DNA from 3 places in the Rhizobium sp. WYCCWR 11128 genome. Region 1 is predicted to be linked to each of the others. Evidence: predicted binding sites of a transcription regulator. Region 1 holds the regulator's gene; each other region holds the start of a gene.
The links. Region 1 encodes LexA, which represses DNA repair genes until DNA is damaged. Its sites were predicted from a motif close to TGTTCNNNNTGTGTTCNG; they were not measured.
Positions count from the first base shown of each region.

Region 2: the regulator LexA is predicted to act here: its motif matches at 2,674-2,691, upstream of HX898_RS00400 (putative DNA modification/repair radical SAM protein).
Region 3: the regulator LexA is predicted to act here: its motif matches at 2,707-2,724, upstream of HX898_RS10620 (ATP-dependent helicase).

Region 1 is NZ_JACCEZ010000001.1:1,309,064-1,313,444, reverse strand. Features, by position in the region: gene HX898_RS06365 (ComEC/Rec2 family competence protein) at 1-2,032, shown strand, start outside; gene lexA (transcriptional repressor LexA) at 2,013-2,732, opposite strand; gene HX898_RS06355 (VOC family protein) at 2,931-3,824, shown strand; gene kdsA (3-deoxy-8-phosphooctulonate synthase) at 3,821-4,381, shown strand, end outside.
Region 2 is NZ_JACCEZ010000001.1:79,555-83,935, reverse strand. Features, by position in the region: gene HX898_RS00405 (UdgX family uracil-DNA binding protein) at 1-1,436, opposite strand, end outside; gene HX898_RS00400 (putative DNA modification/repair radical SAM protein) at 1,436-2,668, opposite strand; gene greA (transcription elongation factor GreA) at 2,922-3,398, shown strand; gene HX898_RS00390 (glycosyltransferase family 4 protein) at 3,426-4,381, shown strand, end outside.
Region 3 is NZ_JACCEZ010000002.1:603,316-607,696, forward strand. Features, by position in the region: gene HX898_RS10615 (enoyl-CoA hydratase/isomerase family protein) at 1-587, shown strand, start outside; gene HX898_RS10620 (ATP-dependent helicase) at 599-2,659, opposite strand; gene HX898_RS10625 (hypothetical protein) at 2,767-3,042, opposite strand; gene HX898_RS10630 (BON domain-containing protein) at 3,220-3,480, shown strand; gene HX898_RS10635 (hypothetical protein) at 3,572-3,832, shown strand; gene HX898_RS10640 (DUF982 domain-containing protein) at 4,071-4,313, opposite strand.

The DNA.
Region 1 (4,381 bases):
GCAGTTCGAGAGCCGGCGGGCTTCGACCGTGATCCTCGATTCATCAGTGACGACCACGGTGACCGGCCGTGTCGAGCGGCGCGAAGGCGATGGTCGCGGGCGGTGGCGCTACATTCTTGCGGTCACCGGCACTAGGGCACCGGAGCTGAAGCGGCGGCCGGAACGCATCACCGCCATCGCCCGCGGCGCGGACGCGGCCTTCGAGATCGGCGATATCATTACCGGCAGGGCGCGGCTGACGCCGCCGGCAGGTCCGGCACTTCCCGAACTCAACGACTTCTCCTTCGGTGCCTATTTCGATGGCATCGGCGCCAACGGCTTCTTCTACGGTGCACCGACGAAGGTCGATGCGCAGGCTGGTCCCCAGGCTGCCAGATCGACGGCTGAAACGCTGCTCGAAGGGCTCTACCGGCTGCGCAGCGGCATTGGTGACCGCATAAGGTCGATCCTGCCCGGCGACACCGGCGCTTTCGCCGCTGCTCTGGTGACGGACGAGCGGCGTGCCATCTCGAATGAGACGACGGAGGCGCTGCGCCAGTCCGGTCTGGCTCATATCATCGCCATCTCCGGCCTCAACATGGCACTGTCGGCCGGCATCTTCTTCGTCGGCTTCCGGATGCTGCTCAGCCTCTTTCCCGGCATTGCTGAGGCCTACCCGACGAAGAAGATCGCTGCCGCCGGCGCGCTCATCGCTGTCACCGCCTATTTCCTGATTTCGGGCTTTGCGGTCTCTGCCGAACGCGCCTTCATCATGATGGCCATCATGTTGGTTGCCGTCTTCTTCGACCGGCCGTCGATCAGCCTGCGCAATGTCGCTCTCTCCGCGCTCGTCATCATCGTCATTTCGCCGTCCGAGGTTTTGGGTCCGAGCTTCCAGATGTCTTTTGCAGCGACATTGGCGCTGGTCTCGGGCTATCAGCTGTGGAAGGACCGGCGCGTCCGCGAAAACGCCTTCCTGAAGCTGCCGATCATCAGGCCATTCGTTACGGTTGCGGGCTTCTTCGGCGGCATCTTCCTGACCTCGCTGATCGGCGGTTTTTCCACCGCGCTGTTTTCGATCGAGCATTTTCATCGCCTGACCGCCTACGGCCTGCCGGCAAACCTCGCGACAATGCCGATCATCTCCTTCATCATCATGCCGGCCGGCCTGCTGGCGATGCTGCTCATGCCTTTCGGCCTGGACGTTTTGCCTTGGAAGGTGGTGGGATTCGGCCTCGATCTGGTGATCGCGGTCGCAAAGACGGTGTCCGGCTGGGATGGCAATATAGACGTCGGCCGCTTGCCCGCCTGGTATTTCGCCGTCGCCGTGGCAGGCTTTCTGCTGCTGACGCTGCTCCGCACCCGGTTGCGCCATGTCGGCACATCGATCATCGCGGTCGCAACGCTCATCCTGCTGCTTCTGCCGGGTCCCCGTCCGCCGGATTTGGTGATTTCGGAGGATGGCAGTCTCGTCGCAATCGTCGAGGCGGCAGCCATGGCGTCCAACCGTGAAAGACCGCCGGATTTCATCTTCGACCAGTGGCAGAGAGCGCTGGTCCTGCCGAGGCATGATCCGCCGAAGATGCTGGATGGTCCTGCTATCCCGCCTGAGGGAGAAGACCGCCGCGTCAGGCTTTCCCGCGATCAGCAGAACGAAGCAAGGACCGCGATGCGGGCGGCCACAGCGGGCGGTGACGCAAACCGCTTTTCCTGCGTCAAGAAGGCCTGGTGCACATCAAGGCTCGCCAATGGTCAGGTGGTTGCTGTCATCGACAATGCCGCCTATCTCGGTCCGGCATGCGACGCGGCCGATATCGTCGTGACCTCGGTCCGCCTTCGCTTCAACAGCTGCCGCTCGGGTGCGACGCTCTTCACCGGTGAGACGCTGCGCAGGACCGGATCCATCGAGTTGCGCTTCACGGACGCCGGCCTGGAGGTCGCAACCGCATTCGATGCATTGTCGCGGCCATGGATGCGCCATCGCGCCTATGACTGGCGCAGCAACAGCTTTACCGAATCGGGCCTAGCCAATGTCAGTGATAGCGGCGAATGAGACCGACGAGTTTACCCTGAACCTTGACACGGTCCGGCCCGAAAATCCGGGTCTCGTAAGCCGGGTTGGCGGCCTCCAGCGCGATCGAGGCGCCCTTGCGGCGGAAGCGCTTGAGTGTCGCTTCTTCGTCGTCGACGAGAGCAACGACGATGTCGCCAGGACTTGCGGTGCTGCCGTTGCGAATGATCACGGTGTCGCCGTCGAAGATGCCTGCGTCGATCATCGAATCGCCCTTGACCTCCAGCGCATAATGTTCACCGGAGCCGAGCATGTCGGCCGGAACGACGATGTCGTGGGTATTGTTCTGGATCGCCGAGATCGGCACACCGGCAGCGATTCGGCCCATGACCGGCACGGAGACCGAGTTGCCGTTGTCGGCGACGGGCTTTGCGGGAGCAGGGGCGGTGACCGGCTGCGGTTTGCCGAGGCTGCCCTCGATGACGCTCGGCGAAAAGCCGCGCCGGGGCTGAATGCTGGGGCTGTAGGCCTCCGGAAGCTTGATGACCTCAAGCGCGCGGGCGCGGTTCGGTAGGCGGCGAATGAAGCCTCGCTCCTCCAGCGCCGTAATCAAGCGATGAATCCCGGACTTGGAGGCGAGGTCCAGGGCATCCTTCATTTCGTCGAAAGATGGCGGAACGCCGGATTCCTTCATGCGCTCATGAATGAAAAGGAGAAGCTCCTGTTGTTTGCGCGTGAGCATCGACGTTGTGACCTCGTGATTGAAACAAATCCAGAACAGACACTATATGTTCCATATGTGTTCCGCAAGTAGCTAAATTTCCGTAAAACTTGGCGCCAACTCGTTGAGATTTTTATTTTCATTCGCCGGATTGGCACACAAGTCTTGCCTTGGGCGGCACTCTCACACATCTCTGCCGTGTTAGGAGAGGGGGATATCATGAACGAGCACTCCGCCAAACCGCACCCGCTGGATCATGTCGTGCTGCCGGTCGTCAATATCGATCTGGCGCGCGAGAGGCTCGGCAAGCTCGGCTTCACTGTTGCCGCCGATGCGCGCCATCCCTTCGGAACGGAGAATGCCTGCGTCTTCTTTGCCGACAAGACCTATCTGGAGCCGCTCGGGATTGCGAGCGTCGAGGAGAGCGAGGCATCAGCGCGGCAAGGCAATGTCTTCACCGCCCGCAACCAGGCCTTTCGCTTCCGCTGTGGCGAGGAGGGGCTTTCGGGGCTGGCTTTCGGCAGCAAGGATGCCGGCATCGATCATCAGAATTTCGTCGGCAACGGATCGAGCGCCGGCGAGATGCTGCAGTTCACCCGGCCGATGACGATGCCGGACGGTTCCGAGACGATTGCCGGCTTCAAGCTGGCTTTCGCCGGCGACCTGCGCGCGCCTGATCTCCTGCTCTTCACCGTCGAGCGCGTCACGCTGCCGGCTGACCGCGCCGCGCTGGAGACGCATGCCAATGGCGTCACCGGCCTAATCGAGATCGCGCTTTGCACGCCGGAGCCGGCCGCCTTCGCTGCCTTCGTCAGCCTTGCCGTGGCGCAATCGGCAGTCGAGAAGACCGGGTTCGGCGTCAATATCGCAGCATCGAATGCGAAAATCAGCCTGATGACGCCGGAAGGGCTGGAGGCCTATTTCGACATCGCCGGCTCATCCGCAGATCGCGGCCTGCGCGGCCGGGCAATCCTCTTCACTGTCGCCGATCTTGCCGTGACAGAAGCGCATTTGGCTGCTAACGGGGTGACATACACGCGCAAGAACAATCGCATTCTGGTGAAGCCCGCGCCCGGGCAGGGCACGCTCTTCGCCTTCGAGGAAACACGATGAGCACTGATACGAATTCCGAAGTCAGGATCGGCGAAGGCCAAGGCCAGGTCACTTTTTCCAATACCGGCCGCCTGTCGCTGATTGCCGGTCCCTGCCAGATGGAGAGCCGCGACCACGCCTTCATGGTTGCCGGCACGCTGAAAGAGCTTTGCGGAAAGCTCGGCATCGGCCTCGTCTACAAGAGCTCCTTCGACAAAGCGAACCGGACCTCGCTTTCGGCCGAACGCGGTATCGGGATCGAAAAGGGCATGGAGGTCTTTGCCGACCTCAAGAAGGAATTCGGCTTTCCCGTCCTGACCGACGTTCATACCGCCGAGCAATGCGGGGAGGTGGCAAAGGTCGTCGATGTCCTGCAGATCCCGGCCTTCCTTTGCCGCCAGACCGACCTTCTTATCGCCGCCGCCAAGACCGGCCGCGTCGTCAATGTCAAGAAGGGCCAGTTCCTCGCTCCCTGGGATATGAAGAACGTCCTGAAGAAGCTCAATGCCAGCGGCAATCCGAACGTGCTGCTGTGCGAGCGCGGCGCCTCATTCGGCTACAATACGCTGATTTCCGAC
Region 2 (4,381 bases), 1.2 Mb from region 1:
AGGCGCTGAACCATCAGCATATCTTCGCGAAATCGTGCCAGTTCCTCCGCACTCAGCCGCTCATCGGGAATACGCAGCAGATAGGATGGATGCACCGTCACGAAGAGCGTTCGCTCCTCATCGATCGCGATCGCTTTCCCCCTGACATCCTGAAGCCGCTGTTTCGTATCGGTCAGCGCCGCGAGCGCCGTCGCCCCCATCGCAACGATGAGCTTCGGCTTGATCAGTGCCATCTCCAGATTGAGCCACCAGCGGCAATGCTTCACCTCGCCCATATTGGGCTTCTGATGGATGCGACGCTTGCCGCGCGGCTCATATTTGAAATGCTTGACGGCATTGGTGACGTAAAGCGTTGAGCGATCAATGCCCGCTTCAGTGATCACCTGATCCAGCAGCCTGCCGGCCGGACCGACGAAGGGGCGCCCTGATATATCCTCCTGGTCGCCCGGCTGCTCGCCGACGAACATCACCTCTGCATCGCGCGGCCCCTCCCCGAATACCGTTTGCGTGGCCTTTGCATGCAGCGGGCAGCGGGTGCAGCCGGCAGCTTCCGCGCGCAGTGCTTCCAGCGTGCCCGCCGGCGCTTCGGGCTCGGCCGGAATGCTGCGCGCGGCTTCCTGCAGGCGATCGTGAAAGGGCAACGACTGGGTCGCCTCCCGTGCAGCCATGGCCCGCACCTGGCTCTCCGCCGATGCGATCAGCCCAGGGATGAGATCGGCTTCCGGCAGGTTCTTCCAGTATTTTTTCGGCATCTCCGCCTGCATCGCCTTCAGCTTCAACCGCGCCGGATTGAAAATGCTGGCGTAGTAGGTGCGCCAAAGTTCGTCGGTAGCATCGGTGAGATTGGGTTTTTCACACGGTTCGTCGCTCATCGTCAGCCGCTCGCCGTCCCAGGCGGCCGATCCCTTGGGCGTCGCGATCAGCCAGTCCATGTCGGTGAAGCGCCGTTGAAAGAAGGGCGCTGTGCGCCTGACGATATGGTGATCCGGCTCGAACCAGGCGAGGAATTTTCGACGGCCCGCCGACACCGCACCAACCTCCTTGAAGCGGACGAAGGCCGTCATCTTGTGCGCGTCGCGCCGAACGTTTTTCGCCATCAGCCTGGCACGGGCGACGTCCTCGTCGGAGGCCACTTCAAGCAGCTGCCGATCCAGTTGCAGCCGCCAGAGCAGACGGTAAAGCAGGGAAAAGCGCGCCGGGTCGGAATGGCAGAGAACTGTCTCCGCGAGATCGATGAAGGCGGGCGGCACTGTCATCGGCTTGCGTGCCATGATAGGCGCCGGCGGCATGGCGTCGCGTTGAAACACAAGGTCCGCCTCCTCGCTTTTTTCGCGCCAATCGATCTCTTCCGGCAGGATGCCGGCGACCGCCAAAGCGCGCGCGGCGTCACGCCATTCGGCAAGCTCCCCGCGCCCTGCAAGCACGACCCGGCGCATCACAGCAACGACAATTGTTCGGGTTGCGGTTCGAACATGGCGCGAAGGTCGGGGCGCTCGATCAATCGGCGCGGCGACCAGCCTTCCGCCGAGATGAAGGATTGGACTTTCTTGATCGAAATGCCGAGCCGCTGGAGATCATCGAGCCGCAACCGGCGAAAACGTCGGGCCGAAACGATCGCTTTGACTGTCTTGGTGCCGAGGCCGGGCACACGCAGCAACCGTTCACGCTCGGCCTTGTTGATATCGACGGGGAATTCCGCCCGATTGGCGAGCGCCCAGGCAAGCTTGGGGTCGAGGGTGAGATCGAGCATGCCGCCCGCCTGGTTTGCGGTGATCTCGTCGATGCCGAAACCGTAGAATCGATAGAGCCAGTCGGCCTGATAGAGCCGGTGTTCCCGCATCAGCGGCGGCTTGATCAGCGGCAGGTTTTTCGACGAGTCCGGAATCGGGCTGAAGGCGGAATAGTAGACGCGCTTCAGCCCGTAGCTGCTATAAAGCCGGCCGCTGGTCGCAAGGATCGTCGCATCGTTCGCGCCATCGGCGCCGACGATCATCTGTGTGCTCTGGCCGGCCGGCACGAAACGCTGACGCTTCTTCGTCTGCAGCGTCGGTTCGCCGGCGGCCTCAATCTTCAGCCGCAGATCCCCCATCGATCGCCGGATATTGGCAGGCTTCTTTTCCGGCGCAAAGCGGGTGATGCCGTTATCCGTCGGCAACTCGATATTGAGCGACAGCCTGTCTGCATGAAGCCCCGCCTCCTCGATCAGACGCGGCGACGCCTCGGGGATCGATTTCAGATGGATATATCCGCGGAAATTGTGGGTCACACGCAGTTCGCGGACGATGCGGACCATCTCTTCCATCGTGTAATCTGACGAACGAATAATGCCGGAGGAAAGGAACAGGCCTTCGATATAGTTGCGGCGATAGAATTCCAGCGTCAGCCAGATGACCTCCTCGGGCGTAAAGCGCGCCCTTTCGACATTGCTCGACGAACGATTGACGCAATAGGCGCAGTCGTAGATGCAGAAATTGGTCAGCAGTATTTTCAGAAGCGAAATGCACCGCCCGTCCGGGGCATAGGCATGACAGATGCCGGATCCCTCGGTCGAACCGAGCCCGCCACTTGCCCGGGAATCACGTTTTACCGTGCCGCTGGAAGCGCAGGAAGCGTCATATTTCGCAGCATCGGAAAGGATGGCCAAGCGTTCTGTTAGCGACTTCTTCATTAGTATGTTCACTATATGTTCTTATATGCGAAGTCAATCAGGACGATGCGATTTCTGCCCGTTTTCCAGCCGCATCACCTGATGCCGGGGCGAGCCGCGTTTCTTTTATGCGAATTTTCTGGAAATCGGCCTTGGCGATCTGCTATAAGCGTCCGACTAAGATTGTGGCACGGTTCCGAAGCTCCCCTTCGGGACCTGTTTTCTTTTGTGTTCGCCGCTAATTGTGCGGATACGAGGATTGAAGGACAGAAAAATGGTTGAAAAGGTACCGATGACACCGGGCGGTTTCGTCAAGCTGCAGGAAGAGCTGCGCTGGCGTCAGCAGGAGGAGCGCCCTCGAATCATCGAGGCGATCGCCGAAGCCCGTGCCCATGGCGACCTTTCCGAAAACGCCGAATACCACGCCGCCAAGGAAGCCCAGAGTCACAACGAAGGCCGCATCAGCGAGCTGGAAGACCTGACGGCGCGCGCCGAGGTCATCGACCTCACCAAGATGTCGGGCGACAAGATCAAGTTCGGCGCCAAGGTGAAACTCATCGACGAGGACACCGATGAAGAAAAGACCTACCAGATCGTCGGCGACCAGGAAGCCGACGTCAAGGCCGGCCGCATCTCCATCTCCTCGCCGATCGCCCGTGCTCTGATCGGCAAGGAAGTCGGCGATTCCATCGAGGTCAATGCGCCGGGCGGCTCCAAGGCCTACGAAATCCTCCAGGTTTCCTGGGGCTGATCGCCCGCCAGCCGCGAGACCCCTCCCTTGCCCGATATCCGCGACGTCGAGATCATTGCGCCCAATTTCAAGCGCCGGCTCTCCGGCGTCACGTCGACTATCGTCCAGCTCATCCCATGCCAGATCCGGCTCGGCATCAAGATCGCGACACTCGGGCCCGGCCTGCCGGAGGACCTGCCGAAACTTAAGGGGCGGCAGCTCCTCGGCCTCTGGCGCCCGCCGGCGCGCCGGCGCCAGCGCGTCTGGCACGCGCGCCGCAACAACGAGATGGCGGTCGGCATCCTGCTGCGCCAACTGTTGCGCATGCCGCTGAAGCTTCTCTTCACCTCGGCCGCGCAACGCCGGCACACCGCCTATACGAAATGGCTGATCCGTCGCATGGACGCCGTCATCGCGACTAGCGATCGATCCGGCTCGTTCCTCGAGGTGCCGCACACGGTCATCCAGCACGGCGTCGACCTTGCTCTGTTCCATCCGCCGGAAACGGCGGAGGACGGCATCGCCGCCACCAGCCTGCCGGGCCGCCATCTCATCGGCTGCTTCGGCCGCGTGCGCCATCAGAAGGGCACCGATCTTTTCGTCCAGGCGATGATCGAACTGCTGCCGCAGCACCCCGACTGGACGGCGGTCGTCTCCGGCCGGGTGACGACCGAACACACGGCATTTGGCGACAAACTCAAGGCGGATGTCGCGGCCGCCGGGCTCAGCGACCGTATCCTCTTCCTCGGCGAAGTGCCTGACATCAAGGTCTGGTATCGCCGCCTGACGCTTTACGTCGCCCCTTCCCGCAACGAGGGTTTCGGCCTGACGCCGCTCGAAGCCATGGCCTCGCGCACTGCGGTGGTGGCATCGGACGCCGGCGCCTATGCCGAGCTCATCGTCACGGGCGAGACGGGCTCGGTCGTCGCCGCCGGCGATGTCGAGGCGCTGACGCGGGCAATCGCGCCCTATATCGCAGATCCCGCGCTGGCGATCGCGCATGG
Region 3 (4,381 bases), on a different contig from region 1:
CGGGCGAAGCCGGAACATGGCTCGGCCTGACCGGGCTCGACATTGGTGCTGCCGATGCGATCCACGCCCGCCTTGCTGACCTTCAGATCGCCTCGTCGAGGCTGGATGAAGTGATCGATGCTCTCTCGGGCCTGCCGCGCGGCAGTTCTCCCGGCGATGTCGATGCCGTGCTGCAGGCGTTTTCGGAGCCTCAGGGAGAAAGCCGGCTGCGACAGAACGCGGCGGTTATCGATCGCGCATTTGGTTTCGACAGCGTCGAGGAAATCCTGGCAGTACTCGCCGGGGAGGAAGGCGAATTTGCCGCCGAGACGCGCCGAGTGATGCTGACGCGTTCACCGACCAGTCTGAAGCTCGCTTTGCGGCTGCTCAGGGCCGGCCGCCGCAGCGCCTCGCTTGCCGAATGCCTCGGCCGCGAACTCGGCGCCTGTCTGCAGATGCTTGATAATCCCGATTTCTTCGAGGGTATCCGCGCCGCCGTCATCGACAAGGACCGCAATCCGCAATGGTCGCCGGCAACTGTTGAGGCTGTGGGGGCCGAAACGGTCGAGCATTTCCTGAAACCGGCCGAACCGCCGCTTTCACTCTGAACGCTATCCAGTTATCGCCACATGCCGCGCATGCGGGCGCCGACATCGATGCGCACCTGCCGCGCCTGCGCTTGCGCGGCAGTCTGCGATTTCACCTGCGGCCAGCTGCAGGCCTCGAAGAACTGCAGCAGGGTCGCGGGAATGAAGCGGCTGCGTGAGGCATAGACATGCCGGTCGCCCTGCGAGTTCTGCCCATAGGTGAAGAAGCGTTGTGGCACAACGAGGTCGAGACCATCCCGGGCGCGTGTCATGGCGACGTAGAGCAGCCGGCGTTCCTCTTCGATTTCGGCGGTGGTGCCGACGGCGAGATCGCTCGGTATGCAGCCGTCGACGACGTTCAGCATGAATACCTTCGTCCATTCCTGGCCCTTGGCGGAATGGATGGTCGACAGGATGAGATAATCCTCGTCGAGAAGCGGCACGCCCGCCTGGTCGCTGGTCGCATCCGGCGGATCGAGGGTGAGCTCGGTGAGAAAGCGCTCGCGTGAGGCATAACCGCTAGCGATCTGCTCGAGCTGCAGCAGATCGGCCTGCCGCGTCGCGGCATCCTCGTGCAGCCGTTCCAGATGCGGCGCATACCATTGCCGCGCCAAACCGATCTCTGCCGGCCAGCCGGCCTTGCCGGTCTTCAGCTCCTGCAGCATCGAAACGAACATTGTCCAGTCCTCACCGGAGCGCGGCGGCGCCGGCATGGAGCCAAGAGCAGTAATCGGGCTGGCATCCTCGGCCATCAGGTCGAGCGTCTTCTGCGCCGTCGACGGCCCGACGCCCGGCAGGATCTGCATCAGCCGGAAGCCCGCCACACGGTCGCGCGGGTTCTGCGCGAAGCGAAGGGCGGCCAGCATGTCCTTCACATGCGCGCTGTCGAGAAACTTCAGCCCGCCGAACTTGACGAAGGGAATGTTGCGCCGGGTCAGCTCGACCTCCAGCGGCCCGCTGTGATGCGAGGCGCGGAAGAGCACGGCCTGCTGTTTGAGCGTGAGGCCTTCCTCGCGGTTGTCGAGCACCATGTCGGTGATGTAGCGCGCCTGCTCGGCCTCGTCGCGCACCGTGACCAGGCGCGGCCGCTCGGACGATTGCCGCTCGGTCCAGAGGTTCTTGGTGAAGCGCTCCGAGGCGAGATCGATGACGGCGTTGGCGGCGGCGAGGATCGGCTGCGTCGAGCGGTAGTTGCGGTCGAGCGTGACGATATTGGCGGCCGGGCTGAAGGCGGCGGGAAAATCGAGGATATTGCGCACCGTCGCGGCACGGAAGGAATAGATCGACTGCGCATCGTCGCCGACGACGGTCAGCCCCTGGCCTTGGGGTTTCAGCGCCAGCAGGATCGAGGCCTGCAGCCGGTTGGTGTCCTGATATTCGTCGACCAGCACATGGTCGAAGCGGCTGCCGATATCCTCGGCAATCATCGCTTCGCCAACCATCTGCGCCCAGTAGAGCAGCAGATCGTCGTAATCGAGCACGTTCTGGCTCTGCTTGGCCTCGACGTAACAGGCGAAAAGTTCGCGCAGCTGTTTCTCCCACGTTGCGCACCAGGGAAAGATGTCGCGCAGCACAAGGTCGAGCGCGGTTTCCGAATTCACCGCCCTGGAATAGATGGCAAGGCACGTGCCTTTTGTGGGAAAACGGCTTTCCGTCTTCGAGAAGCCGAGGTCGTGCCGGATCAGGTTCATCAGATCGGCACTGTCTTCGCGGTCGTGGATGGTAAACCCAGGATCCAGACCGATCTGCTCCGCATAATCGCGCAACAGCCGCGCGCCGATGCCGTGGAAGGTGCCGGACCAGGAAAGCGCATCCGCCATCACGCCGGCATTCGAGCCAAGCACATCGCGGCAGATGCGCTCGACACGCCGCGCCATCTCGGCGGCTGCCCGTCGAGAGAAGGTCATCAGCAGGATGCGGCGGGGATCGGCGCCTTTGACGATGAGATGGGCGACGCGATGCGCCAAGGTATTCGTCTTGCCCGAGCCGGCGCCGGCAATGACCAGCAGCGGCCCGGCAATATGGCTGCCGTCGATGAGCGTGCCGTGCTCGACGGCCATGCGCTGCTGCGGATTGAGCTTTTCGAGATACATCCAGCCGTCCGGTCGGGCTCCCGCAGAATCACTGGGGAAAGATTAGATGTTCCTTGAATGTTCGCGATTGCCGTCCCTGTCAAGCGATCTGGCGCGCGAGCAACATCTCAGTCGGGGAAATCCGGGCCGATCTCGCGCCGCACCAGCTTCAGGCTGCGGTCGGGCTGAAGGATATAGGTTTCCTCCACGCGCTGTCCCGTCCCGTTGTAGAACTGGTTGTAGACGGCGCTGCCGACCGGCGACTTGGCAAGCTTCGTTCGCGGCTGGCCGCCATAGGTAATGCTGCCGGGAATGGGATCCAGCGCCGGGCTATCGGCCGAGGAACAGCCGGCAAGCCCGGCAAACAATCCTCCGGCCAACAAGGCAGGCAGAAGCGCTTTCATCGTCATCATCCCTCTTTCGACTGCAGCCAGATATGGAAGCGGCGGCGCCTTTCGCCAAGGGTAGCCCATGCCACCGCGCAGGTATCGCTGTCGAGCAGGCTCTTCTTTTTCGGGGGACGCAACGAATGCGTCGCTGCGGCGTTAACAGACATCAACCAACATTAGGAAACGTTCACGGTGCTCGGCTTTCCAGCATTCACGGGGCATGGCGAGCCCGGCCGTCAGGGCCACAGCGATGCCGCGACGCGCGCCTCGGTGGAGAGCGCCCTTCATGCGGCCGCCGATATCGAAGCCGGCGAAATCACCGTCAGCATATCGGGCTCCTATGTCATCCTGGAAGGTTTCGTGCGCCGGCGGGGTGATGTCGAGCGGGCGATCGAGATCGCCGAGGGCGTCGTCGGCCGGGGCTATGTGCGTGCTCGCTTGCTGCGACGCTAGCCGGCTCGCGCTCATCTCTTTGCGATGCATGAAGGGAACCAAAATGCTCTCTCGCGTGTTGAAAGGCCGGACCTAAACGCTGGAGACTCTCATGCAGTTGCTTCCTCGCCTCTGGGCGACCTTGATAGTGGGTTGCGGTGTCTTTGCCGGCTCCGCCCATGCTTCGCTGGAAACCGGCACAAATTATTCCGCTTTGCCGAAGGACCAGATCGCCCTCAACGAATACACCGGGGCCGTCGCCTGCCAGCCGGTAGAGCCTCACTATCTCCCCTCCTTCATTCGCGCGGCAGATGGCACGATCATTGGTGTCGGCTATATCGAAGTGGAGAATGAGAGCGGCGCGGACTGCTGAGGCGTCCGCTTTGCTCGGACGAGGCTCGCCTGCGTTTCCGCAGAGGTGACGAGCCTCTAACCATCATCATGATGGCTGGTCGTCTTCTATTGATGCAGCTGTACCAGGCGCAACGCCCTTTGCACCAAAACCCGGCACGCATTTATTGCAGGGTTAAATCAAAATTAAAGCATTGTCCCGTTCCGGCACGCTTGCGCGCCCAGAAGGCGAAAATCGCCCGAAATTCCTTGCCGAAGTGCTAATGCAGCTTCAGCTTCGCCTCTTCGGCGGCCGCCAGGAACTCGGCTCTTGCTTCTTCCACGCTCTTGCGCCCATCGAGCGCTGCCCGGCAGGCGCTGCGGGCCTTGATATAACGAAGCCCGCGCATACTCGGCCACAGATCCGCCAGGCACTTCAGCGCATCGAACGGCCCATTGACCGTTCGCGCATCGGCACCGTCGAAACCAACCTTGACCGGGCTGTTCCATCTTTCAGTTGCCATTGACGCTCCTCCACGATTGTCGACAGAAACGAGCGCAGCATCTCCCAGTTCCTCCGGGGAGACTTTGC